2 linked regions of the Aureimonas sp. SA4125 genome follow. The protein of the gene in region 2 interacts with the protein of the main gene of each other region in a pairwise test. Links are inferred from orthologs where the notes say so. Each region holds a gene or a part of one and is shown on either strand. Other genes may lie near its edges. The genes, in order: ftsH and Sa4125_RS15330.

Region 1 (12,100 bases), 2.4 Mb from region 2 along the record:
TCGCGCACATCATCGCCGACGCGATCTACGAGCGGCTGACGGGCGAGAAGGGCTATTTCGACACGCGCGTCGTCTTCGTCTCGGAAAGCGGACCGAAGACGCAGCGCGTCAAGCGTCTGGCGATCATGGACCAGGACGGCGCCAACGTGAACTACCTCTCCGACGGCAGCGACCTCGTCCTGACCCCGCGCTTTTCGCCGAGCCGCCAGGAAATCACCTACATGTCCTTCGGCAAGTCGGAGCCGCGGGTCTATCTCCTGCAGCTCGAGACCGGCCAGCGCGAGGTCGTCGGCAACTTTCCCGGCATGACGTTCGCGCCGCGCTTCTCGCCGGACGGGCAGAAGGTGGTGATGAGCCTGCAGCAGGACGGCAACGCCAATCTCTACGCCATGGACCTGCGGTCGCGCGCCACGACCCGGCTGACCTCGACCACGGCCATCGATACCTCGCCGTCCTTCTCGCCCGACGGCGCCCGCATCGTGTTCGAAAGCGATCGCGGCGGCCGGCCGCAGCTCTACATCATGGGCGCCGACGGCGGGGGCCAGCAGCGCGTCTCCTTCGGCGACGGCTCCTACTCGACCCCCGTCTGGTCGCCGCGCGGCGACCTCATCGCCTTCACCAAGCAGACCGGCGGCCAGTTCCAGATCGGCGTCATGCGCCCGGATGGCTCGGGCGAGCGCATTCTCACCTCCGGCTTTCACAACGAGGGCCCGACATGGGCGCCGAACGGGCGGGTGCTGATGTTCTTCCGTGATCCACAGGGCGGCACCGGACCGCAGCTCTATTCGATCGACCTCACCGGCCGCAACGAGCAGAAGGTGACGACGCCCGGATACGCGTCCGACCCTGCCTGGTCGCCCTCGCGCGAGTAGCCGCAGGGATCTGGAGATCCCAGGACGGCGTTGCCCCGCTGCAACAACCCGGCAGGGAAAAACGGCATCCCAGACGACGGAGGCGGTCCCCACGAGAACCGCCTTCGTCTCGACTCAAACCCTGTCCAGCCATTGCCCTGGCCTCGTGCTGCATCAGCGATGGTTTCCGAGCGTTTACTTCGCTTTAAGGTCGATTAGGGTAAACGTCTTCCAACACGAATTCATCTGATTTGAAGGAGCTGGCCATGAGCCGGATCGCCGTATTGGCCCATAGCCGCATCGCACTCGCCCTGATGGCGGCCCTCGCCCTGGCCGGTTGCGCCAAGAAGAACGGCGGCCTGCCGGACAACGCGAACGGCCTCGGCCTCAACGGCGCCAACGGTGGCTTGGGTGGCGCCGGCGGCGTCGGTGGTTCTGCCGCACCGGGCACCAGCCAGGACTTCACCGTCAATGTCGGCGACCGCATCTTCTTCGACACCGACTCCTCGGTCGTCCGCGCCGATGCGCAGCAGACCCTGACGGCCCAGGCGCGCTGGCTGAACCAGTATTCGCAGTATTCGATCACCGTCGAGGGCCATGCCGACGAGCGCGGAACCCGCGAGTACAACCTTGCGCTCGGCGCGCGCCGCGCTTCGGCAACCCGCGATTTCCTCACCCGTCAGGGCGTCGCAGCGGCCCGCATGCGCACCATCTCCTACGGCAAGGAACGTCCGGTCGCCGTCTGCGACGACATCTCCTGCTGGTCGCAGAACCGCCGCGCCGTCACCGTCCTCAACGGCGCCGGCAGCTGACCGGCTTAACCACGCTCCTCATCGAATGATGCCGGCGGCCCTTCGGGGCCGCTTTCGTTTGCCGGGGCTCAATATCGCGTGCCGGATCTGCAGCAGGGATCTGCAGCAGGGATCTGCAGCAGGGATCTGCGGCAGGAATGCAACGGGGCACACTTTGGCCGCACTGCATTGCCCATGCTGGCCTGCGAGCGTCCGCCCGCGTAAGGAGAGGGCGCAGAGGCCCTCGGTGGCGGACGAGAGAGGACGAATTGCCCATGACGATGCTGACCCTGACCCGCTTCATGGCGACTGCGGCGGTCCTGATGACGGCCGCCCTTCCGGCCCACGCCCTGAAGCTGCCCCTCGACTTCGGCACGATGTCCGCGCCCCATCGCGCAGCTCCAGCCGCCCCTGCCGCACGCGTCGACGCACCGGTGCTTTACGCCCAGGCGAGCGATCCGGTGCAGCGCATCAACCAGCTGGAAGAGGACAACCGCCGGCTGAACGGCAAGCTCGAGGAACTGTCCTTCCAGGTGCTGCAGCTGCAGGAACAGCTGCGCAAGACGCAGGAGGACAACGAGTTCCGTTTCCAGGATTTGGAAGGAAAAGGCGAAAAGAGGACCGAGGCCGCACCGGCCCCTGCCGCGGCACCCACCGCCACCGCTGGACTGCCCTCCACTGCTCCGGCCGCTTCCGACACGGTGGCCTCGACCTCCGCGCCCACCGCCGGCAGCGGCGACGAGATCGGCGGTCTCCTCAGCGGGGGTCTCGACACCACCGGCCTTGGCACATCGGGGGCAACGCCTCCGGCGGCACCGGCGGCCGGGTCGACCACCGTCGCCTCGATCAAGCCCGGCAGCGAGGGCGAACTCTACGGCCTTGCCTACAATTACATGCTCGCCGGCGACTACAATCTCGCCGAGAACGCCTTCCGCCAGTATGCCGACACCTATCCCGATGCGGCGGATGCCCCGGATGCCCAGTACTGGCTCGGCGAAAGTCTGTTCCAGCAGGCGAAATACACCGATGCCGCCGAGGTCTTCCTGACCGCGCAGAAGACCCACCCGAAGAGCCCGAAGGCGCCGGAGATGATGCTGAAGCTCGGCATGTCGCTCGCCAAGCTCGACAACCGCGACACGGCCTGCGTCACCTTCAAGGAAGTCGCCAAGCGCTATCCGCAGATGAGCGCCAACGTGAAGAAGAAGCTGCAGGCGGAAGCGGCCGCCAGCAACTGCTGACGCTTGGCTCCGCCGCCGCCCGCCTCGACGGCTCTCTGCGGCGAAGTCTGTCGCTTCTGGGCCCGGGACCGCAGGGGGTCGTTCTTGCCGTTTCCGGCGGGCCGGACTCGCTGGCGCTGATGCGGGCAGCCGCGACCCTCGGCGCCCGCCGAGCCGATCTCGCCTTCCACGTCGTCACGATCGATCACGCCCTTCGCCCAGAATCGTCGGCGGAAGCCCTGGCCGTCGGAAAGGCCGCGGCCGACCTCGGTCTCCCCCACCTCGTTCGCCGCTGGACCGGTGCCAATCCTGGGGGAAATCTCCAGGGCAGGGCGCGCGCGGGACGATATGCGCTTCTTGCCGAGGCCGCGCGGGAAGTGGGTGCCGCGGCGGTCATGACCGGCCATCACCAGGACGACCAGATCGAGACGCATTTTCTGGCCGCCGCCAGGCAGGCCGGCAATCGCGGTCTTGCCGGAATGCGGGCTGAGCGCGCCCTGGCGCCGGGGCTCGTCCTGCTGCGCCCCTTTCTCGATATCCCCGGCGCGGCGCTGAAGGCTGCCGTGTGCGGCCTCGACCCCGTCGACGATCCGAGCAATCGCGATCCCCGCTTCGACCGTGCCCGCCTGCGCCATGTCCTTGCCGAGAGGGGTTTCGACCGGGCCGCCGTCCTCCAGGCGATTGCCGGTCATGCCGCGACGCGCGATGCGGCCGACCAACGGCTCGCCGCGGCTTTGGCCCGCCTGCAGGCGAGTGGGCAGTTCTCTCTTTGCCCGCTCGGAACGCTCCGTCTCGATCGCAGCGCACTTGCCGATATCGGCGGCGAGACGGCGATCGACCTCGTCGGTCGCGTCCTGCGCGTCGTCGGCGCCGGCGACTATCCGCCAGCCCATGGCGCGACGGCGCGCCTGCTCGAAAGGCTTCAAGGCGGCATCGGACGCCCTGTCGCGGCGACGCTCGGCGGCGCAAGCGTTGCCGGAACGCAGATGCTGGTCTTTGCGCGCGAATATGGTCGCGCCGGGCCGCCACCCGCCGCGATCGTCCCCGGCGGCCCGACCGTCTTCGACAGCCGGTTCACGGTCTTGAGCGCTGTGGGCAGGGCTGACGAGGCAGCCGTATCGCTGGTGCCGCTGGGCCGTCTCGGTCTCGGCAACGCGACCGAGCGGACGCTGCCCGTCGCGATCGATGTCGCGGGCCGGCCGGTTGCGGCGCCCGCCTGTCTTCACCGCAAACTCGGGCCCGGCCTGCACGATCTGGTGATTCGGGAGCGCCTGTCCTGGCGTCTTTTTGCCGATCTTCCCACGGACATGCCGGGAGCGCAGGGGGGATGCGGCCGCCATGCCGCCACCGGGGGTTAACCGGTGGGTGCGCAAATCGCCGCAAATGCGCCCGATGCAGTTGGCAAGCCGTGAGCATGCACCTATCTTCGCTCTAGCCGTTGCGGCAATATTCCAATTGCCCACGACGCGGATGTCAGGACCTCAAATGAACCAGAATTTTCGCAATATTGCGCTGTGGGCGATTATCGGTCTGCTGATCGTCGCGGTATTCCAGCTGTTTTCCAACGGCGCGCAGACGCAGGGCGCGACCAGCGTTCCCTATTCCAAGTTCCTCAGCGATGTCGACGCCGGCCGTGTTCGCGCCGTGACGATCCAGGGACAGCAGATCAGCGGCTCCTATACGGACGCCTCGACGCCCTTCCAGACCTATGCTCCGCAGGACGCGAACCTGATCGAGCGCCTCGAGGGCAAGAACGTCTCGATCACGGCGAGCCCGCCGAGCGACAACTCCAATCCGCTCTGGTCGATGATCCTGTCCTTCGGTCCGATCCTCCTCATCCTCGGCGTCTGGATCTTCCTGATGCGCCAGATGCAGGGTGGTGCCGGCGGCAAGGCGATGGGTTTTGGCAAGTCCAAGGCCAAGCTCCTGACCGAGGCACATGGTCGCGTGACCTTTGCGGACGTTGCCGGCGTGGACGAGGCCAAGCAGGATCTGGAAGAGATCGTCGAATTCCTGCGCGAGCCGCAGAAGTTCCAGCGCCTCGGCGGCAAGATCCCGCGCGGCGTCCTGCTCGTCGGCCCTCCCGGTACCGGCAAGACGCTGCTCGCTCGCTCGGTCGCGGGTGAGGCGAACGTGCCCTTCTTCACGATCTCCGGTTCCGACTTCGTCGAGATGTTCGTCGGCGTCGGCGCGAGCCGCGTGCGCGACATGTTCGAGCAGGCCAAGAAGAACAGTCCCTGCATCATCTTCATCGACGAAATCGATGCCGTCGGCCGCCATCGCGGCGCCGGTCTCGGCGGCGGCAATGACGAGCGCGAGCAGACGCTGAACCAGCTGCTCGTCGAAATGGACGGCTTCGAGCCGAACGAGGGCATCATCATCATCGCCGCGACCAACCGTCCCGACGTGCTCGACCCTGCGCTGCTGCGTCCGGGCCGGTTCGATCGCCAGGTCATGGTCTCGAACCCGGATGTCGGCGGCCGCGAGAAGATCCTGAAGGTTCATGTCCGCAACGTCCCGCTGGCACCGAACGTCGATCTGCGCACCATCGCGCGCGGCACGCCTGGCTTTTCCGGCGCCGATCTTGCCAACCTCGTCAACGAGGCGGCGCTGATGGCCGCCCGCCGTTCCAAGCGCCTCGTCACCATGCTCGAATTCGAGGATGCCAAGGACAAGGTGATGATGGGCGCCGAGCGCCGCTCGATGGCCATGACCGAGGACGAGAAGGCGCTGACCGCCTATCACGAAGCCGGCCATGCCCTGGTCGGCATCCACGAGCCTTTCAACGACCCGCTGCACAAGGTGACGATCATTCCGCGTGGCCGGGCGCTGGGCGTCACCATGAATCTGCCGGAGCGTGACCGGTACGGCATGCGCAAGAACGAGATGGAGGCGCGCCTCGCCATGATCTTCGGCGGCCGCGCCGCGGAAGAGATCATCTACGGTCTCGACAACGTGACCACCGGCGCCTCCAACGACATTCAGCAGGCGACGAACATGGCCCGCGCCATGGTGATGGAATACGGCATGAGCGAGAAGCTCGGCCGCCTGCGCTATCGGCAGAACCAGGAGGAGGTCTTCCTCGGGCATTCCGTCTCGCAGCAGCAGAACATGTCCGAGGACACCTCGCGGATGATCGACTCCGAGGTTCGCGGCATCATCGAAGCGGCCGAGAACAAGGCGCGCAAGATCCTGAACGATCATCTCGACGAACTGCACATCGTCGCCAAGGGCCTGCTCGAATTCGAGACGCTGTCGGGCGACGAAGTCCGCGACCTCATCGCCGGCAAGACGCTCGCCCGCGACATGGGCGACGACACGCCGCCCTCGCGCGGCTCGGCCGTGCCGAAGACGGGCTCGTCGCCGCGTCCCAAGGGGGCTCCCGACAGCCCGCTCGAGCCGCAGCCGTCGATCTGACAGGATATCCCGCGACGTGACGAAGGCGGCCCGCTCGGGCCGCCTTTTCGTTATGCGGTGGGTTTTGCGTCGTCGCCGGGGACATCTGATGTCTCGCTGACATTCTTTTTTACTTTTTGGGGCATGCTCTGCGCACTATGGGGCCGTTCGGGCCTGGCCAGATGATGTTCTCAAGGGATTGCCATGAGCAGAAAATTCTTCGGCACCGACGGCATCCGGGGCACCGCCAACACCTATCCGATGAATGCCGAGATCGCGATGAAGGTCGGCATGGCGGCCGGTATCGCCTTCAGGCGCGGCGACTACCGCCACCGGGTGGTGATCGGCAAAGACACGCGACTGTCCGGCTACATGATCGAACCGGCCCTCTGCGCCGGCTTCACGTCGGTCGGCATGGACGTTCTGATGCTCGGCCCGATGCCGACGCCCGCCGTCGCCATGCTCACCCGGTCGATGCGAGCCGATCTCGGCGTCATGATTTCCGCCTCGCACAATCCCTTCGAGGACAACGGCATCAAGCTTTTCGGGCCCGACGGCTATAAGCTGTCGGACGAGGTGGAGCTGCAGATCGAGCAGCTGGTCGGCGAAGACATGTCCTCGCGCCTCGTCATGGGTGACCGGCTCGGCCGCGCCAAGCGCTATGACGACGGCGGCCGCGACCGCTACATCGAATTCGCCAAGCGCACCTTGCCGAAGACGCTGACGCTGGATGGCCTGCGCATCGTCATCGATTGCGCGAATGGCGCGGCCTACAAGGTGGCGCCTGAAGTCCTGTGGGAGCTCGGCGCCGAGGTGATCCGTATCGGTGTTGAGCCGAACGGCACGAACATCAACCTGAATTGCGGCTCGACCAGCCCCGCTGCATTGTCGGCGAAGGTCAGGGAAGTGCGCGCCGACATCGGCATCGCTCTCGACGGCGACGCCGACCGCCTCATCATCGTCGACGAGAATGGCGACATCGTCGACGGCGATCAGCTGATGGCCGTCATTGCCGAATCCTGGGCCGAGGACGGACGTCTGGCCGCCGGGGGCATCGTCGCCACGATCATGTCCAATCTCGGCCTCGAACGCTTCCTCGGCGACCGCGGCCTGCAGCTCGCCCGGACCAAGGTCGGCGACCGCCACGTCGTCGAGCACATGCGCGAGCACGGCTACAATGTCGGCGGCGAGCAGTCGGGGCACATCATCCTGTCCGACTACGGCACGACCGGTGATGGGCTGATCTCGGCCCTGCAGATCCTGGCCGTGGTGCGCAAGTCCCGTGGCCTCGTGTCCGAGGTCTGCCGCAAGTTCGAGCCGGTGCCGCAGATTCTGAAGAACGTCCGCTTTTCCGGCGGCGAGCCGCTCGAGAGGACGCAGGTGCAGACGGCCATCAGTTCTGGTCGCGCACGTCTCGGCAATCACGGACGGCTCGTCATTCGCCCGTCCGGCACCGAGCCCCTGATCCGGGTCATGGCCGAAGGCGACGATCCGGTTCTTGTCGGCAGCGTCGTCGACGACATCATTGGTGCATTGAAGCAGGCAGCTGCCTAAACGTAACCGGCCCCTGAACTCAACTGTTTATTAACCAAGTTTTTTTACCGTCTTCGTTGAACGGTTGCTCGTGCGCAGCCGGGCCTCAGCGGGGATCAAGACATTGTCCAGGTATTCAGTATCGGCTGCGATCGTCGCGGCACTTCTGTCGGGGACGGCCAGCGTCCGGGCCGCCGATCTGATCGAGCCGGTCTACGAGGCGCCAGCGCCGCTGCCGGTTTCCACCTCGGGTTGGTATCTGCGCGGCGATGTCGGCTACGTCTTCAAGGGCAAGGCTTCGGGCGAGTGGGATTTCTGGAACCAGTTCCCGGGTGTCGAGGGCATCGACGACACCTATGACTACGACACCTTCAACCTCGACAGCACCGCGAGCTTTGGCGGCGGTATCGGCTACCGCTTCACCGATCAGCTGCGCACGGACGCGACGGTCGATTTCCTCAGGACCAATGTCGAAGGCGAGACGCCTTGCCCCTTCATGGTGCAGACCGATCCGAACGGCCTTGCACTGCCGTTTGACGCGGCGTGCGACCTGAAGGCATCGACCAAGGCCTCGGTCTGGACGGCCATGGCCAATGCCTATGTCGACATCGGCCAGTTCGGCCGGATCAATCCCTATATCGGAGCCGGCATCGGCGCGGCCCACGTGAAATACGAGGACGTCACAGAGGATCAGGTCTGCGGTGCTCCCTACAGCTGCCCGTATACGGGCGTGCACGAGGGACAGTCGAGCTGGCGCTTTGCTTCCTCGCTGATGGCCGGCGCGACCGTGGATATCACCGGACAGCTGAAACTCGATGCCGGGTACCGCTATACCCGCATCGAGGGCGGCGACGCCTACGGATACGACGCCGCCGACACGTCCTTTGGGGCGACCGGCGTGCAGGGCCGCGACGACGGCCTCAATCTCCACTCCGTGCGGGCCGGTCTTCGCTACGAATTCGGCGCGACGTCCTATGGCGATGCGCATTCCGGCGGATTGTCGTCTTACCGGTAAGCCTCGTCCCAGCAAGAGCGAGCATTCTCCACGATGAAATGATCGTCGTGGCAAGCATGGCTGCCGGCGTGCGGCAATGCATTGCCGCGGCCGTGCCTCCCTCGTGCAACACAGAGCGACAGGGCGCGAGAAAATGTTAACGTTAACAGACACAGTTAATCGTTGCTTAACGTTTCTACCACAGAGTGCTTTCGAGATCGCAATTCTCCGCCCATTGACAAAATGTTCATCGAAGGAAGAGCCAAGGCAATGAAGACTGTTGTCAAATCCCTGTTGCTGAGCGTGGCCGCCCTGGTGGCCGTCTCCCATGCCTCCTTGGCGGCTGACATTATCGAGCCGATCTATGAGGAGGTTCCGGAGATTGTCCCGGTCGAGGTCGGATCCGGCTGGTACCTGCGCGGCGACGTCTCCTACGACTTCAAGAGCGATCTCGACGCCGGCTACCGGACCTTCGGCCCGGTCGGTTGTCCCGGCGGATGCGGGATCGACCCGATCTATGACGACCAGGACTATGACGGCTTCGAAATCGAAGCCGGCGCCAATGTCGGGGTCGGTTTCGGCTATCAGTTCACCGACTACTTCCGTGGCGACCTGACCGCGCATTACTGGAAGGCCGACGTCAGCGGCACCGACGAGGGCGGCTTCGGCATCGACTGCTATGGCAATGCCATCACCGACGCGACCTGCCGCTCCAAGGACACCTCGAAGGTCTCGGCCTGGGAGCTGATGGCCAACGCCTATGTCGACCTCGGCACCTTCGCCGGGTTCACACCCTATGTCGGCGCCGGCGTCGGTGCCGTGCACGTCAAGTACGACGATTTCACCAACTCGTCCTACAGCGTCGTCGACGGCGCCGAGGGAGCCCTGGCCTACAGCGCGACCCATGCCGGTGCTTCCGACTGGCGCTTCGCCTACGCCCTGATGGCCGGCGCGTCCTACGACCTGACGCGCAGCCTGAAGGTCGACGTCGGCTATCGCTACGTCAATGTCGACGAGGGCGACATGTTCGCCTTCGACAGCTACACGGCCGGCTTCGGCGCGTCGGGCGCACAGGGCAAGGACGAGGGCTTCGATCGCCACACCATCCAAGCTGGCCTGCGCTACTCGCTGTTCTAGGCGCTGGTGCCACACTGAAACGACGAGGCCGGCGGGAGCGATCCCGCCGGCCTTGTCGTGTGTCGACCTTGCTGCGAAACGACCGATACAAAATTGTCGCTTGACCCGAAGCCGAGGGAAGCCTAGCCCCATGGATGGGACACATCCCCCCAACGGGATGCAATCTATCTGTGAGGATAGCCATATGGCGACTGCCGCAAAGCCGGACCTGCGTCCGCAAAATCCCCGATTCTCCTCCGGCCCCTGCGCCAAGCGACCCGGCTGGTCGCTCGACGCGCTCCAAGATGCCGCGCTCGGGCGTTCGCATCGCGCCAAGATCGGAAAATCCAAGCTTCAACAGGCGATCGACGAGACGCGCGAGATCCTCGGCGTGCCCGCCGACTACCGCATCGCCATCGTCCCGGCGTCGGATACCGGCGCGGTCGAGATGGCCATGTGGTCGCTGCTCGGCGCCCGCGGCGTCGACCTCGTCGCCTGGGAATCGTTTGGCGCCGGCTGGGTCACCGATGCGGTGAAGCAGTTGAAGCTGGCCGATGTCCGCACCCTCGAAGCCGGCTATGGCGACATCGTCGACTTCGCCACCGTGGATTTCGATCGCGACGTCGTCTTCACCTGGAACGGCACCACATCGGGCGTGCGCCTGCCGAACGGCGACGCGATCCCGGCCGACCGTGCCGGCCTGACGATCTGCGACGCGACCTCGGCCGCCTTCGCCCAGGACCTGCCTTACGACAAGCTCGATGTCGTCACCTTCTCCTGGCAGAAGGTGCTCGGCGGCGAGGCGGCGCACGGCATGCTGATCCTGTCCCCGCGCGCCGTCGAGCGGCTGCTCACCTACAAGCCCGCCTGGCCGCTGCCGAAGATCTTTCGCATGACCTCCGGCGGCAAGCTGATCGAGGGCCTGTTCAAGGGCGAGACGATCAACACGCCGTCCATGCTCTGCGTCGAGGACTATCTCGACGCGCTGGCCTGGGCCAAGACCGTCGGCGGCCTCGACGGGCTGAAGGCGCGCGCGGATGCCAATCTCGGCGTGATCGAAAACTTCGTCGCCGAAAATTCCTGGCTCGGCTTCCTCGCGACGTCGAAGGAAATCCGCTCCAACACCTCGGTCTGCCTGCAGTTCGTCGCGCCCGAAATCGTCGCGCTCCCCGCCGACGCGCAGGAGGCCTTCGCCAAGGGCGTCGTTGCGCTCCTGGAGAAGGAGGGCGTCGCTCTCGACATCGGTGCCTACCGCGATGCGCCGCCCGGCCTTCGCATCTGGTGCGGTGCGACCGTCGAGACGTCGGATGTCGAGGCGCTGATGCCCTGGCTCGCCTTTGCCTATGCGACGCAGAAGGCGACGCTGGCACAGGCGGCGTAGGCTGGCGAGCGTCCCGGGGCTCGGCACCATCATGAGGCTCTCGGATGGCGTTCGCGCCTTCATTGCCGACACGCTGGCGCTCGTTCTGTTCTTTACGCTGACCAGCGGACTGAACGAGCGCTTCGTCGCCGGCATGACCTGGGACGAAGTGCTCGTCTCCCGGTCGATCGGTGCTGTGCTGATGGTGCTGACGGCGAGGCCCTATGGCCTGTGGCGGAGCTGGCTAATGGCAAAGATCGATCCTTCCACGCGGTGGGGGAGCATGCTGGCCGATACGGCTGCCCTGCTGATCTTCCAGGTGCCGATCTACGTCGCCATCATCGTCGCGGGCGGCGCCGAGGGACAGGCGATCGTCCTGGGCACGCTCGGCTTCGCCGCCCTCATGCTGGTGCTCGGCCGCCCCTACGGACTCTGGCTCGATTTCGTGCGCCGGCTCTTCGATCTCGAAGGACCCGGACAGAAGCCCATGTCCCTCGGCGGCTGATCCCCACCGATCCCGGCAGGCCGCTCGCGGCCTGCCCCGCATCCCCTCCTGCAGGCCGTTCGCGGCCTGACCCACCTCCGTTTGCAGCTGGCAGCAACGTCCAGCAGATCGATAGGACACATCATGACCCCCCGCGTTCTCGTTTCCGACCAGCTTTCCCCCACTGCCGTCCAGATCTTCAAGGATCGCGGCGTCGAGGTCGACTACCTCCCCGATCTCGGCAAGGACAAGGATGCGCTCCTCGCCGTCATCGACCGGTATGACGGCCTCGCCATCCGCTCCGCCACCAAGGTGACCGAAAAGCTCATCGCCGCCGCGACCAAGCTGAAAGTGATCG
Region 2 (12,110 bases):
CGCCTCGGGCCCGGAATTGATGACGCCGCCGCCGGAGTAGATCACCGGACGCTTGGCATTGGCCATCAGCTCGATGGCCGCGCGAACGCGCCCTTCCTCGGCGTCGAGTTGCGGCCGATAGCTCTCGTGGCTCTGGATCGCCGCTGGCGGCGTATAGGTGCCGGTGGCGAACTGCACGTCCTTCGGCACGTCGACGACGACGGGGCCCGGACGGCCCGTGGTGGCGACATGGAATGCCTCGTGCAGGACGCGGGAGAGGTCCTCGACGTCCTTCACGAGCCAGTTGTGCTTCGTGCAGGGCCGCGTGATGCCGACGGTGTCGCATTCCTGGAAGGCGTCTGAGCCGATCAGCATGGTCGGCGCCTGGCCGGTGATGCAGACGAGCGGGATCGAGTCGGACAGGGCGTCCTGCAGCGGCGTGACCATGTTCGTCGCGCCGGGACCGGACGTGACGAGCACGACGCCGGGCTTGCCGGTCGAGCGGGCATAGCCTTCCGCGGCATGGCCGGCGCCCTGCTCGTGCCGAACGAGGATGTGCTTGATGGCGTCCTGCTGGAACAGCACGTCATAGATCGGCAGAACGGCGCCACCGGGATAGCCGAACAGGTGCTCGACGCCGTGATCGCGCATCGCCTGAACGACCATCTGGGCGCCCGTCATTTTGCGTGGTCCGTCAGTCCGTGGTCCGTCAGTCATCGTGTTACACCGCTCTGGAAGCCTCACCGCTGCTTCCGATCTTTCGGAAGGCTGCATGCGGATCGCTGATTATTCTGGAAGGAGCCCGAAATCCGGGCAATAAAAAAGGCCCCTGAAGGGCCTTGAGAAGCGTACACGTGGCTTTCGCCGGCCGGCCCTCAGACCGTCTCGCGTGTACGCCAACCTACTACAATAAGATTCTTGCTCATGAGCGAAAGACTATTCCGACTTCGCCCGCGCGTCAACGCAGAAACAGGAACACCTGTGCTGCACTGCGTCATCCGGTCAGGTCGGTGTTGATGCGCCGGTACCGCGCCTGCGCCAGCGCATAGAGACCGAAGGCCGCAAGACCCAGCCCCGTCGCGGCCAGGTAGACCCATCCGTAGCTCCACCCCGCCAGAGCGTCGAGAGCCGTCGCAAGCCCCGGCTTGTCCCCCTCGGCATAGGACGCTGCACCGGTGACGAGCAGGAAGGCGAGCAGCAGGAATGTCAGCCCGCGGGCGATCAAGCCGGCCTGGAAGACGGTCTTCATCCAGCGTTTGTCCTGGGGAAGTTGCATGTATTTCTCGAAGCCAGCCGTCACGCCCTTGGCGACGTGCGCCGCGCCGACGCCGGTCATCAGCGCCGCGATGGCATAGGTGGCGATCTGCCCGTAGCCGGCCGCGTAGGTCCTGGCGAGAGCCTCGTCGAGGAAGCCACCGCCCTCGGACCTGCTGCCGACGAGGAGAAGGGCGGCGAAGAGCGCGAGGGTACCGTAGGAGAATGCGCTGCCGACAAGCCCCGCCCGGACGGCCAGCCCCTTGGCGCCCGTGCCGTGATGGTCGAGATCGAACCCCGCCTGGAGAAGCCTCCAGACGACGAAGGCGACCAAGGCGGCGACGAGGACCAGGAGCAGGATGGACCCGCCGGTGGTGCCGAACACCGTCCGCACCGCATCCTTCGAATCCATCGTCCGCCCGGTCGCATAGGCCGCCTTGAAGGCGAAATAGCCGATCACGAGATAGACAAGCCCGCGCGCCGTATAGCCGATGCGCGCGGCGCCTTCGAGGAAGCCGCTGGCCCGATCGATCACCTGTTCGCCCATCATCGCACCTGCTCTCCGCGTCCGGCTCGATCGACCGAGCGACGTACAAGATGAGCAATAGGGCAGCGCTCCGGATTTGGCACCCCGGCGGTCGCGAGATCACGCGTGGATGCGATTGCGACCGGCTTGTTTGGCATTGTAGAGATTGACGTCGGCGCGCTTCAGCAGGTCCGCAGGATCGAAGGTTCCCCCGCCCTGCGCGATGGCGAGGCCGACCGACATGGTGATGCGGAGGCGGACATTGCCGACGTCCAGCCCGAGGCGCTCGACGGCCAATCGCAGGCGCTCGGCAAACGCCCAGAGCGCTTCCCGTTCCATGTTCGGAACGATCACGGCAAATTCCTCGCCACCAAGACGCGCCACGAAGTCATGGTGGCGCGTGTATTCGAGCAGGCACCGCGACACGGCGCGCAAAACCTCGTCGCCGACATCGTGACCATAGGTATCGTTGATGCTCTTGAAGTGGTCGAGATCGATGATCATCAGACCGACGGGCCGGCCAATTCGCGAAAACTCATCGAGATACTGCGCAAACGCCTCATCGAAATACCGCCGATTGTTGAGGCCGGTCATGCCATCGGTCAGTGCGGCGAGTTCCATCTCCGAAGATCGGCGACGCAAGTCGTCCGTCAGCATGTGAAGTTCGCCCTTTTCGCGCGACTGCGCCCGGATCATTGGGAGGACCAGAAACAGGCAGATCGCCACGGCCACGGCGAGCATCAACTCGGCACCAAGGCATAGCCTCTGGACGAAATCGGCGATCAGCAGATCCTCCGGGGAAGCGCCTGGCGGCATCTCGGAGAACTGGCTGAGGAGGACATAGACAAGCGCGACCGCGCCGGAGATCGGCAGCAGCAGCGCAAGAACCGCGATTTCTGCCTTCCTCGAACTCATGGGTTCCATTCGCCTGCCGCACTGGGAGTCAGCGTAGGCCAGTGAGCGTTTAACCAGCCTTAAGGCTCTCAATCAAATCTCGGCGATCTCTGTCGGAAAGTGCGGTCATTCTCAGCCAGTCGTCACCCAGTTGGTGCCGGAACCAGGTGTCCTGCCGCTTGGCATATTGCCGGCTTCGCGTGACGGCCCGATCCCGGGCTTGCGCGAGCGACATCTCGCCCCTCAGATGCGCGTTCAGTTCGGCGACGCCGATTGCCTTGCCGGCGGTCCCGGCAAGCGCATCGGGAATGGAAGCCAACGCCCTCGCCTCCTCGATGGCGCCTGCCGCGAGCATCATGTCGAAGCGCAGGGCAATGCTCTCGCGCAGCAAGGGGCGCGGCGGCGTCAAAAGGATCTTCATTGACTTCGTGGTGTCCAAAAGCGGCCGGCCGGCGCCCCGCTGCAGATCGGCCAGGCGACCACCAGACGCCTGTCCGATCTCGAGGGCCCTGAGAACGCGCTGCGAATCTCCCGGCCTGATCCGCTCCGCCGCCGCCGGATCGCGCCGCGCGAGGTCCTCGTGCAGACGTTCCGGGCCGACGTCGACGAGACGCTGGCGCCAGGCGGCGCGAATGGAAGGCGGAACGACCGGCATGTCGTCGATGCCCCCGAGAAGGGCACGAAAGTAGAGCCCGGTGCCACCGCAGACGATGGGCGTGCGCCCGGAACGGCGGAGATCGCAGAGGAGATCAGCCGCATCCCGTGCCCAGGCGCCGACGCTGTAGTTGGTGTCGGGATCGACATGGCCGTAGAGCCGGTGGTCTGCGTCCGCGCGGTCTTCTGCCGTCGGCTGCGCGCTGAGAATGGGGAGACCGGCATAGACCTGCATCGAATCGGCGTTGACCACGACGCCGTCGACAGCGCGGGCCAGATCGAGCGCCAGGCGCGACTTGCCGCTGGCGGTCGGCCCGGCTATCAGGACCGACTGTATTTCACCGCTTGCCAGAGACATTTGCCGCCATGGTCGTCGCTACGCTCATTTCCGCCCGTCGCGAGGCCTGCCTTAGCGAAAGCTTTGCCCGCCAGACCGCGACCCGCCTCGGCGGAGACCTGATCTGGCTGGAGCGCGGTGTCGCCTGCGACATCCACCTCGCCGTCCCGCCCGGCGAGTTCGCCCTCCGCGATCTCGAGGACAGCGCCCGCGAGGCTCGGGTCGACTGCGTCGTGCAGGAGGCAGTCGGACGGCGCAAGCGCTTTCTGATCGCCGACATGGATTCGACGATGATCGGCGAAGAATGCATCGACGAGCTCGCCGACGTCATCGGCCTGAAGGACACGGTGGCGGAGATCACCGCGCGGGCGATGAACGGCGAGATCGCCTTCGAACCGGCCCTGCGCGAGCGCGTCGCGCTTCTGGCCGGGTTGCCCGAGCGGATCATCGCCGAGGTCATCGACAGCCGCATCACTCTTGCCGAGGGCGGGCGCGAGCTGGTCGCGACCATGCGTGCGAACGGCGCCTACACGGCGCTCGTTTCGGGCGGGTTCACAGCCTTCACGAAGGTCGTCGCCGCCCGGCTCGGCTTCGACGAGACCCGCGCCAACCGTCTGGTGATCGAGGACGGACATCTCACCGGCACGGTCGCCGAGCCGATCCTCGGCCGGGAAGCGAAGATCGAAGCCCTCCGCGAGATCGCCGCGGCGCGCGGCCTCGGCGTGCGCGATGCGCTGGCGGTTGGCGACGGAGCCAACGATCTGGGAATGATCGGCATCGCCGGAACCGGCGTCGCGATCCACGCCAAGCCGAGCGTCGCGGCCGCGGCACCCTTCCGCATCGACCACGGCGACCTCACCGCGCTCCTGTTCATGCAAGGCTACGGCACCGCCGACATCGTCAGATGATCTTCCAGACCGCGAACAGGAACCTGCTCGTCCTTGGCTGACAGCCCCCGCAGGGGATGGCTGTGCCGAGGCGATCGGCGCCGATCACCGGCGTGACCGGATTGGAAAACTCAGCCGAGCGTCCCCCTTCCGACGATCGTCCTCAGTCGGAAGATCGTCCTCAGTCGATCGGGACGACGACGAATCGCAGCTCGCCGCCGGACGAGGCCAGAAGCAGGAGAGCGTTCTTGCGCCCGGCCGATTTCAGCTCGGCGATCTTCTTCTCGACGTCCGCGGCCTTGCCGACCTTTTCCTGCGCGACTTCCTTGATGACCGTGCCGGGCTCGATGCCCTTCTCGGCAGCGCCCGAAACCGGATTGACCGCGGTGACGACGACGCCGGCGACGTCTGCGCCGAGGGAATACGTGGTCCTTGCCTCCGCGTCGATATCGGCGATCGTCATCCCGAGAGTCTCGATGCCGGCGACCTTGGCGGCTCCGGGCTGCTCCGGCGTGGTCGGCGCTTCTTCCGACTCGGTCATCAGCTTCTCGCCGTCCTCCAGCCGCCCGAGCGTCACGTCGACATCGACCTCCTGCGTCGGATCGGTGGTCTTTGCTTCCTTGCGCAGCAGCTTGACCGCCACCTTCTTGCCGACCGGCGTCTCGGCGACGATGCGCGGCAGATCGCGCGACGTGGCGATCTCCTGGCCATCGAAGCTGACGATCACGTCCCCGACGCGCAGCAACCCGTTGTCGGACGGACCGCCCGGAACGACGCCCATGACCAGTGCGCCCTTGGCCGCGGGAAGACCGAGGCCCTCGGCGATCTCCTCGCTGACTTCCTGAAGCCGTATGCCCAGCCAGCCGCGGCGCGTCTCGCCGAATTCGCGCAGTTGATCGATGACGTTGGTCGCAATCTCGGACGGAATGGAAAAGCCGATGCCGATCGAGCCGCCGGTCGGCGAGATGATCGCCGTGTTGATGCCGACGACGTCGCCGTTCATGTCGAACAGCGGGCCGCCTGAATTGCCGCGATTGATGGCCGCGTCGGTCTGGATGAAATTGTCGTAGGGTCCGGCATTGATGTTGCGGCCACGCGCCGAGACGATGCCGACGGTGACCGAGCCGCCGAGGCCGAACGGATTGCCGATGGCCATGACCCAGTCGCCGATGCGCAGCTTTTCGGACTCGCCGAACTTTACCGACTTCAGCGGTGTTTTCGGCTCGACCTTGAGGACGGCGATATCCGTCTTCGTATCGACGCCGACGAGCTCGGCGGTCAACTTCGATCCATCGGCGAAATTGGCGGTGATCTCGTCGGCATCGGCGATGACGTGGTTGTTGGTGATGATGAAGCCGGCGGGGTCGATGACGAAGCCCGAACCCAGCGACTGCACCTTTCGAGACCCCGAACCGTTGTCGTCCTTCAGGAGATCGTCGAAGAAGTCCTGGAGAGGCGAGCCTTCCGGCGCCTCCAGCGGCGGGATCCCGCGCCCCGCAGCCTCGATCGTCTGCGAAGTCGAGATGTTCACGACCGCGTCGAGCAGGCCTTCGGCGACGTCGGCAACCGATGCCGGTCCGCGGGACGTCGGCCCGGATATCGCAGGCACGCCCGGCGCAGTCGGATCGACGGTCGTCGCCGGCGGAACCTGCGGCGCGATGACCTGGCCTTCCGGCGGCGGTTCGATCACCCCCTGGGCGGCGGCGGAGACAATCCCCATGAGGAGCATGCCACCGGCGACAGCGACGGACGACATTCGGCGGCGCGGAGCGGACATCATATTTTCCCGTGACTGAACGCCCGCGCAAACCGTGCGGGCAAGATGCCGTCGATCACGTCCCGGCTCCGCCAAGGCAAACCGAAAGCTGAGCCGAAATCAAGCAGATTGCGTTGCGCTGATGCGAAGGTGATCGCAACGCACAACAAAAAGGAGCACCGGCTTTCACCGGTGCTCCTCGATCGTGGCCTCTTTGTGCCGCGGGCCGAAAACGGCTTTACTGCGTTGGCGCGGGCACCGCGGCAGGTGTTTCCACCGGCGCGGCAGGCGCGGGTTCGGCGGTCGCCTCGGGCAGACCCGCGGGAGCGGCGGTGTCAGGCGTTGCCGGAGTCACCTCCTCCGCGGCGTCAGCCGGCGCAGGGGCTGCATCGGGTGCCGCGTCAGGCGCGGCAGGGGCCGCATCGACAGGCGTGGGCGATGCCACCGATGCCATGGCGCCGGCGGCTCCGTCGTTCTTGAAGTACTGGAAGAACTCCGAGTCCGGGCTCACCACCATCGTCGGCCCGCTTGCACCGAGCGCATTCTTGTAGGCCTGCATCGAGCGGAAGAACTCGAAGAACTCGCTGTTCCGGCCGTAGGAATTGGCCAGCGTCGCATTGCGTTCGGCCTGGCCCTCGCCCTGCAGCACCGCCGCATCGCGGCGCGCTCCGGCGACGAGTTCGGAAGCCTCGCGCTCGGTTGCCGCGCGGATCTGCCGCGCCGCGACCTGACCGTCGGCACGCAGTCTCTCCGCTTCGGTCAGACGCTCGGCGGCCATGCGCCGATAGGTATTCTCGGACACTTCCGACGTGAGATCCGTCCGGCTGATCCGAATATCTTCCAGACTGATGCCGAGAGCAGAGGCTTCCGGCCGCACCTGGTCACGGATCTCCACCATCATTTCCGCACGCGCCGCCGACAGCGCCGCATCGAAGCTGCGCTGGCCGTAGGTCGCACGAATGGCCGAGTTGAAGCGCGTCAGGAGACGCTGTTCAGCGACCTCGAGGCTGCCGCCCTGGACGCCATTCCGGAACTTCCGGGCGTCCTCGATGCGGTAGACCATGAAGGCATCGACCACATAGCGCGCGCCGCCCGAGACCTGGACTTCCAGATCGATGATGTCGGAACGCAGCAGCCGGTCCGGCAGCATCTGCACCGAATCGGCATTGGCGAAGGTGAAGGGCAGCTTCACGTAGAGGCCGGGCTCGGTCACCACGCGCTGGATCTGTCCGAACCTCAGCACCACGGCCTGTTCGCGTTCGTTGACGACGAAAAGCGAGTTCCAGATGAAGAACAGGGCGGCGACGGCGATGATTAGCACCGCATAGAAACGCTGGCTCATCAGTTGGTCCCCTGGTCTGCGGTGGGCGTCGTGACGGTGCGACCGGTCTGGTCGGCAGCACGGTTGGTAGCCGCGGTCGCGTTGGCGGCGGGCTGGCCCTGAAGGCTGCCGAGCGGCAGGTAGGGAACCACGCCCTGCTGACTGACGGCGCCGTCCACCAGAACCTTCTTGGAGTCGCCGTAGACACCTTCCATCGTCTCGAGGAAGAGTCGGCGACGGGTGATCTCGGGTGCCTTCTCGTACTCGTCGAGGATGTCGGCGAAGCGACGCGATTCACCCTCGGCGTCCTGGATCAGGCGGTTCTTCTCCGCCGCTGCGTCTTCGCGAATCTGCAGAGCCTCACCACGCGCCTGGCCGAGCTGCTGATTGCGGTAGAGGCTGGCTTCCTCGACGAACCGGATCTGGTCCTGTCCCGCACGCTGCACTTCCTCGAAGGCCGTCGCGACCTGCTCCGGCGGCGCCGCATCCTCGATCGAAACGCCGGAAATCCGGATGCCCGCGCCGTAGCGATCGAGCGCGTCCTGGATGATCGCCCGCACCGATTCGGCAATGCCGGCGCGGTTGTCGCGGAACACCTCGTCGACGGGACGACGACCGACGACCTCGCGCATGGCGCTCTCGGAGACCTGCCGCAGCATGCCCTGGGGGTCGTCGACGTTGAAGAGATAGTCCTGCGGCCGGTCGATGCGGTAGAGCACCGAGAACTGCACGTTGACGATGTTCTGGTCGCCCGAGAGCATCAGGCCGGCGGCGTTGCTTCCGCCAGCTTCACCGCCCGCGCGGCCGATGGCGAGCTGGTTTTCCACCGCCGGGACGGTGGCGAAGGTTTCGAGCGGCCAGAGGGTGAAGTTCAGTCCCTCGCTGGCCAGCTGCTCGCGCGGCTTGCCGAGAAATATCTTCACGCCGTATTCGCCGGGTTGTACCATATGGATGGCGTTGAAGGCCCAGATCACGGCCAGAAGAATAAGGACAAGTCCGCCGAGGGCAAAGCCGCCGCCGCTGCCCCCGCTGCCGGGACCACCGCGGCCGCCGCCGCCGCCCCCGCCTGGAATAGCCCGGCGCAGACGATCCTGGCCGCGCCTGAGGATTTCCTCCAGATCGGGTGACGTGTTGCCGCCGGGACGCGGGCCTTGTGGTCCTTGTCCCCAAGGCCCGCCGCCATTCCCGCCGCCGCCGCTTTTCCAGCCACCGCCGCCACCCGTCTGATTACTCCAGGGCATGCATGTCCTCTCGCCTGATATCATGAAGCGGGAAAGCGGCCACGTGTCGCGCTCGGTCCCCTAGGGTCCTCTTATAGGAATTGGGTTTCCGGCTTTCAACGCGTGCCAGGCAATTAGGCGCATCGCCGTCACATCTGCGGCGAATTTGCGCGGCTATGGATAAAATCCAGCCTCCGCGACGGCGCAACCGACGTTTTCTTTACGGCGTGCTGCGCCGGTCATAGGTGACGAAGCGGCTGGCTACGCTGTCGCGCTCCCCCGCCGGAACGGCCTGCGCGGCAACGACCTCCCAATCGGCGGGATCGATCGCCGGAAACCGGGCGTCGCCCAAGGGTTCACAGGCGGCATGCGTCACGTAGAGACGGTCGGTGCAGGGCAGGAACAGCGCATAGATTTCGGCACCGCCGGCAATCACGATTTCGGCGGCGCCCCGTGCTTCGGCAAAGTGGGTTGCCAGCGCCAACGCTTCCTGCGGCGACGACACGCGATGGGCGCCTGGCAGAGGCAGGGCGCTCGCGCGGGTCAAGACGATGGAATCGCGCCCGTCGAGAGCGCGCCCGATCGATTCGAACGTCTTGCGCCCCATGATCATCGGCTTACCCATGGTCAGCCGGCGATAGCGCCCGAGATCGGTCGACAGCGACCAGGGCATGGCGCCGTCCCGCCCGATTACCCGGTTCTCGGCCATGGCGACGACGCAGACCAGCCGCGTCACGAAGCGTGTCCGCGGCTCGAACGCCGGCAGGCTATCCCTCGTCTCCGCATTCTCGTGGTCGGACGAGCGTGCAAAAGACGATGCTGAACGGTTTTCGGATGCCGCATTCTGCTCCAGACGTCACACCGATGCACACCCTCACGGCATCACTCCCCATCCCATTTGTGCGATAGTCGGTCGCACAAGGAGGTCGCCGCAGAGGAACGTAAGGCGTGCGGATGTCAGGGGCAATGTTGCGAGAAGGCGGGCCAATCTGTCATCCGCTGCCATTCGTGCCCGAGTTTTCACGGCTTTTCTGTCGCTCGACCGAGCCGGTGATGCGCGGGCAGCCCTGCCCTCAACGATTGGATCGTCTGGCGCGGGCGAAGCGCGTACCCTTACAGGCGCTGCAGCGTAACGGGTGCGCGCAACCTGGCATGATTGACGCTGCGAGAATCTCTTCATTGCCGCTGCGGCTTTGCCGCGATGTCGGCCCCGCCCGCTTCCTCGGAAGGCTTGATTGCCGTAGAGAGCGGCGGCGGACATCTGCTCGCACACGCCCAGGGAGACAGCGCAATTGGATAGGTTCACTAGCGAGCAGCTCGCCGAGATCGAGGCCCTCCGCTCCATTCGGAACGCGACGTCCCGACCCGTTTCGGACGGCCTGGAAGAGGTCCTGCACACACCGTTCCCTGTCCTCGACCATGGGTTCGTGCGGGTCGTCGACTACATGGGCAACGACGACGCGGTCGTGCAGGCGGCTCGGGTCTCCTACGGTCGCGGCACGAAGCGGGTTTCCGAAGACCGCGGCCTCATCAACTACCTGCTCCGCCACTGGCACACGACGCCGTTCGAGATGGCCGAGATCAAGCTCCACGTGAAGCTGCCGATCTTCGTCGCGCGTCAGTGGATCCGCCACCGCATGGCGAGCGTGAACGAGTATTCCGCCCGCTACTCGGTCATGGACAGGGAATTCTACGTTCCCGAACGCGAGCACTTGGCGGCGCAGTCGTCCGTCAACAGGCAGGGACGCGGCGACGTTCTCGAAGGCGCCGAGGCCGACGAGGTCCTGGATCTGCTCCGGCGGGATGCAGAGCGGAACTACGATCACTACGCCGTGATGTTGAACGAGGAGGATGCCGGAACGCATCGGGCCGACCGGGCGGGCCTTGCTCGCGAGCTCGCGCGGATGAACCTCACGCTGAATTTCTATACCCAGTGGTACTGGAAGGCCGACCTGCACAACTTCATGAATTTCCTGCGCCTTCGTGCAGACCCGCACGCCCAGTACGAAATCAGAGCCTATGCGGACGTCATGCTGGGCATCATGGCCCGGTGGGTCCCGATCACCCATGAGGCCTTCCTCGAACACCGCATGGGCGCGGCGACCCTTTCAGCGTCGGCAGTTGCCTTGGTTCGCCGGATGATCGCCGGCGAACGGATCGATCAGTCCAACAGCGGCCTCAGCAAGCGGGAATGGGGCGAACTGGCATCTGTCCTGGGGTTTGACGCCTCGTAAAAGGTCACGCGATCCTGGCGATAGTCGCGATGGAGACGTTTCCTGATGCCCAGTGCGTTTGGGGCCGCGGATCCCGCGTCCGGTGAAGTCCACAGTGCCAGGGGATCGACGACCGCCGCCCAGTGACACGGTCGCCAATCACGAAAGCTGCGCGAGACTGAGAGTTGCAAATTCGAATCCGGCCAGCAATTAGGGAGGAAACGTTCTGGCATCATTCGCCCGGACCCCGCGTACGGAGATGAGATGACCAAGACCGCGACCGTGCCACCTATGTCCTCGGGCATCCCGGGCCTGGACGAAATTCTCCGCGGAGGACTGCCGCCGTCCAACCTGTACATGCTCCAGGGCGCCCCTGGAGCAGGCAAGACGACCGCCGCTCTCCAGTTCCTGCGCGCCGGCGTCGAAGCGGGCGAAAAATGCATCTATGTGAGCCTCTCGCAGACAAAGGCGGAGCTGGAGAGCATCGCCATCTCGCACGGATGGACACTCAAGGGCATCAGGGTCGAGGAGCTGTCCGCTTCGGACACGGTGAGCGGGGCCTCGGACCAGACGATCTTCCAGACGGCGGAACTGCGGCTCGACGAGACGAGGCAGGCGATCGAGCGAGCCATCGAGGAGCACAAGCCACGCCGCCTGGTCTATGATTCCCTGCTCGAGATCCGGCTGATTACGGGCGATTCACCGCGGTTCCGGCGCGAGCTGATCGGCTTCAAGGCTTTTCTTGCCAAGCGCAACGTGGTCGCGCTGCTTCTCGATACGCAGAACGGGGAGGCGATGAACGGCGAGGAGGTCGAGGGCATTGCCCACGGCGTCATCCGCTTCCACAAGTCGCTGGAGGATTACGGCGCCGTCCGGCGGCGCATCGAGGTCAGCAAGATGCGGGGCGTACCGATCGCCGACGGGTACCACGACATGGCGATTCGCGAGGGACACGGCGTCGTCGTCTTCCCGCGCATCATTCCCGGTTCGGCCATCGAGGAGTCCAAGCCGGAGCTCATCAAGTCCGGCGTTGCGATGCTTGATGACATGTTCGGTGGGGGGCAGGAGT

Evidence for each region.
Region 1: the proteins of Sa4125_RS15330 (region 2) and ftsH interact in binary tests that used the Escherichia coli proteins (3 or more experiments, as listed by UniProt). The link is inferred for Aureimonas sp. SA4125 from one-to-one orthologs.

What each region holds. Positions count from the first base shown.
Region 1 is NZ_AP025032.1:841,097-853,196, forward strand. Bases 3,821-6,810 are described here. They hold ftsH (ATP-dependent zinc metalloprotease FtsH), read left to right. Parts: upstream 3,821-4,344; coding sequence 4,345-6,276; downstream 6,277-6,810. Other genes in these bases: Sa4125_RS03875 (hypothetical protein), read left to right, coding at 3,846-4,217; glmM (phosphoglucosamine mutase), read left to right, coding at 6,460-6,810. Outside these bases: Tol-Pal system beta propeller repeat protein TolB, read left to right, coding at 1-872; peptidoglycan-associated lipoprotein Pal, read left to right, coding at 1,118-1,663; tol-pal system protein YbgF, read left to right, coding at 1,918-2,880; Sa4125_RS24130 (hypothetical protein), read right to left, coding at 2,814-3,785; more of glmM, read left to right, coding at 6,811-7,809; Sa4125_RS03890 (outer membrane protein), read left to right, coding at 7,913-8,803; Sa4125_RS03895 (outer membrane beta-barrel protein), read left to right, coding at 9,053-9,919; Sa4125_RS03900 (phosphoserine transaminase), read left to right, coding at 10,104-11,279; L-alanine exporter AlaE, read left to right, coding at 11,311-11,763; serA (phosphoglycerate dehydrogenase), read left to right, coding at 11,887-12,100. UniProt on the Escherichia coli protein: Acts as a processive, ATP-dependent zinc metallopeptidase for both cytoplasmic and membrane proteins. Plays a role in the quality control of integral membrane proteins.
Region 2 is NZ_AP025032.1:3,226,666-3,238,775, forward strand. The notes cover bases 5,578-8,577. They hold Sa4125_RS15330 (protease modulator HflC), read right to left. Parts: upstream 7,630-8,577; coding sequence 6,526-7,629; downstream 5,578-6,525. Other genes in these bases: Sa4125_RS15325 (Do family serine endopeptidase), read right to left, coding at 5,578-6,308; hflK (FtsH protease activity modulator HflK), read right to left, coding at 7,629-8,577. Also shown: Sa4125_RS15300 (acetolactate synthase 3 large subunit), read right to left, coding at 1-696; Sa4125_RS15305 (DUF1206 domain-containing protein), read right to left, coding at 974-1,783; Sa4125_RS15310 (GGDEF domain-containing protein), read right to left, coding at 1,880-2,674; tRNA (adenosine(37)-N6)-dimethylallyltransferase MiaA, read right to left, coding at 2,724-3,665; phosphoserine phosphatase SerB, read left to right, coding at 3,653-4,552; more of Sa4125_RS15325, read right to left, coding at 4,713-5,577; more of hflK, read right to left, coding at 8,578-8,849; Sa4125_RS15340 (dihydrofolate reductase), read right to left, coding at 9,049-9,564; thyX (FAD-dependent thymidylate synthase), read left to right, coding at 10,121-11,062; Sa4125_RS15350 (ATPase domain-containing protein), read left to right, coding at 11,306-12,110.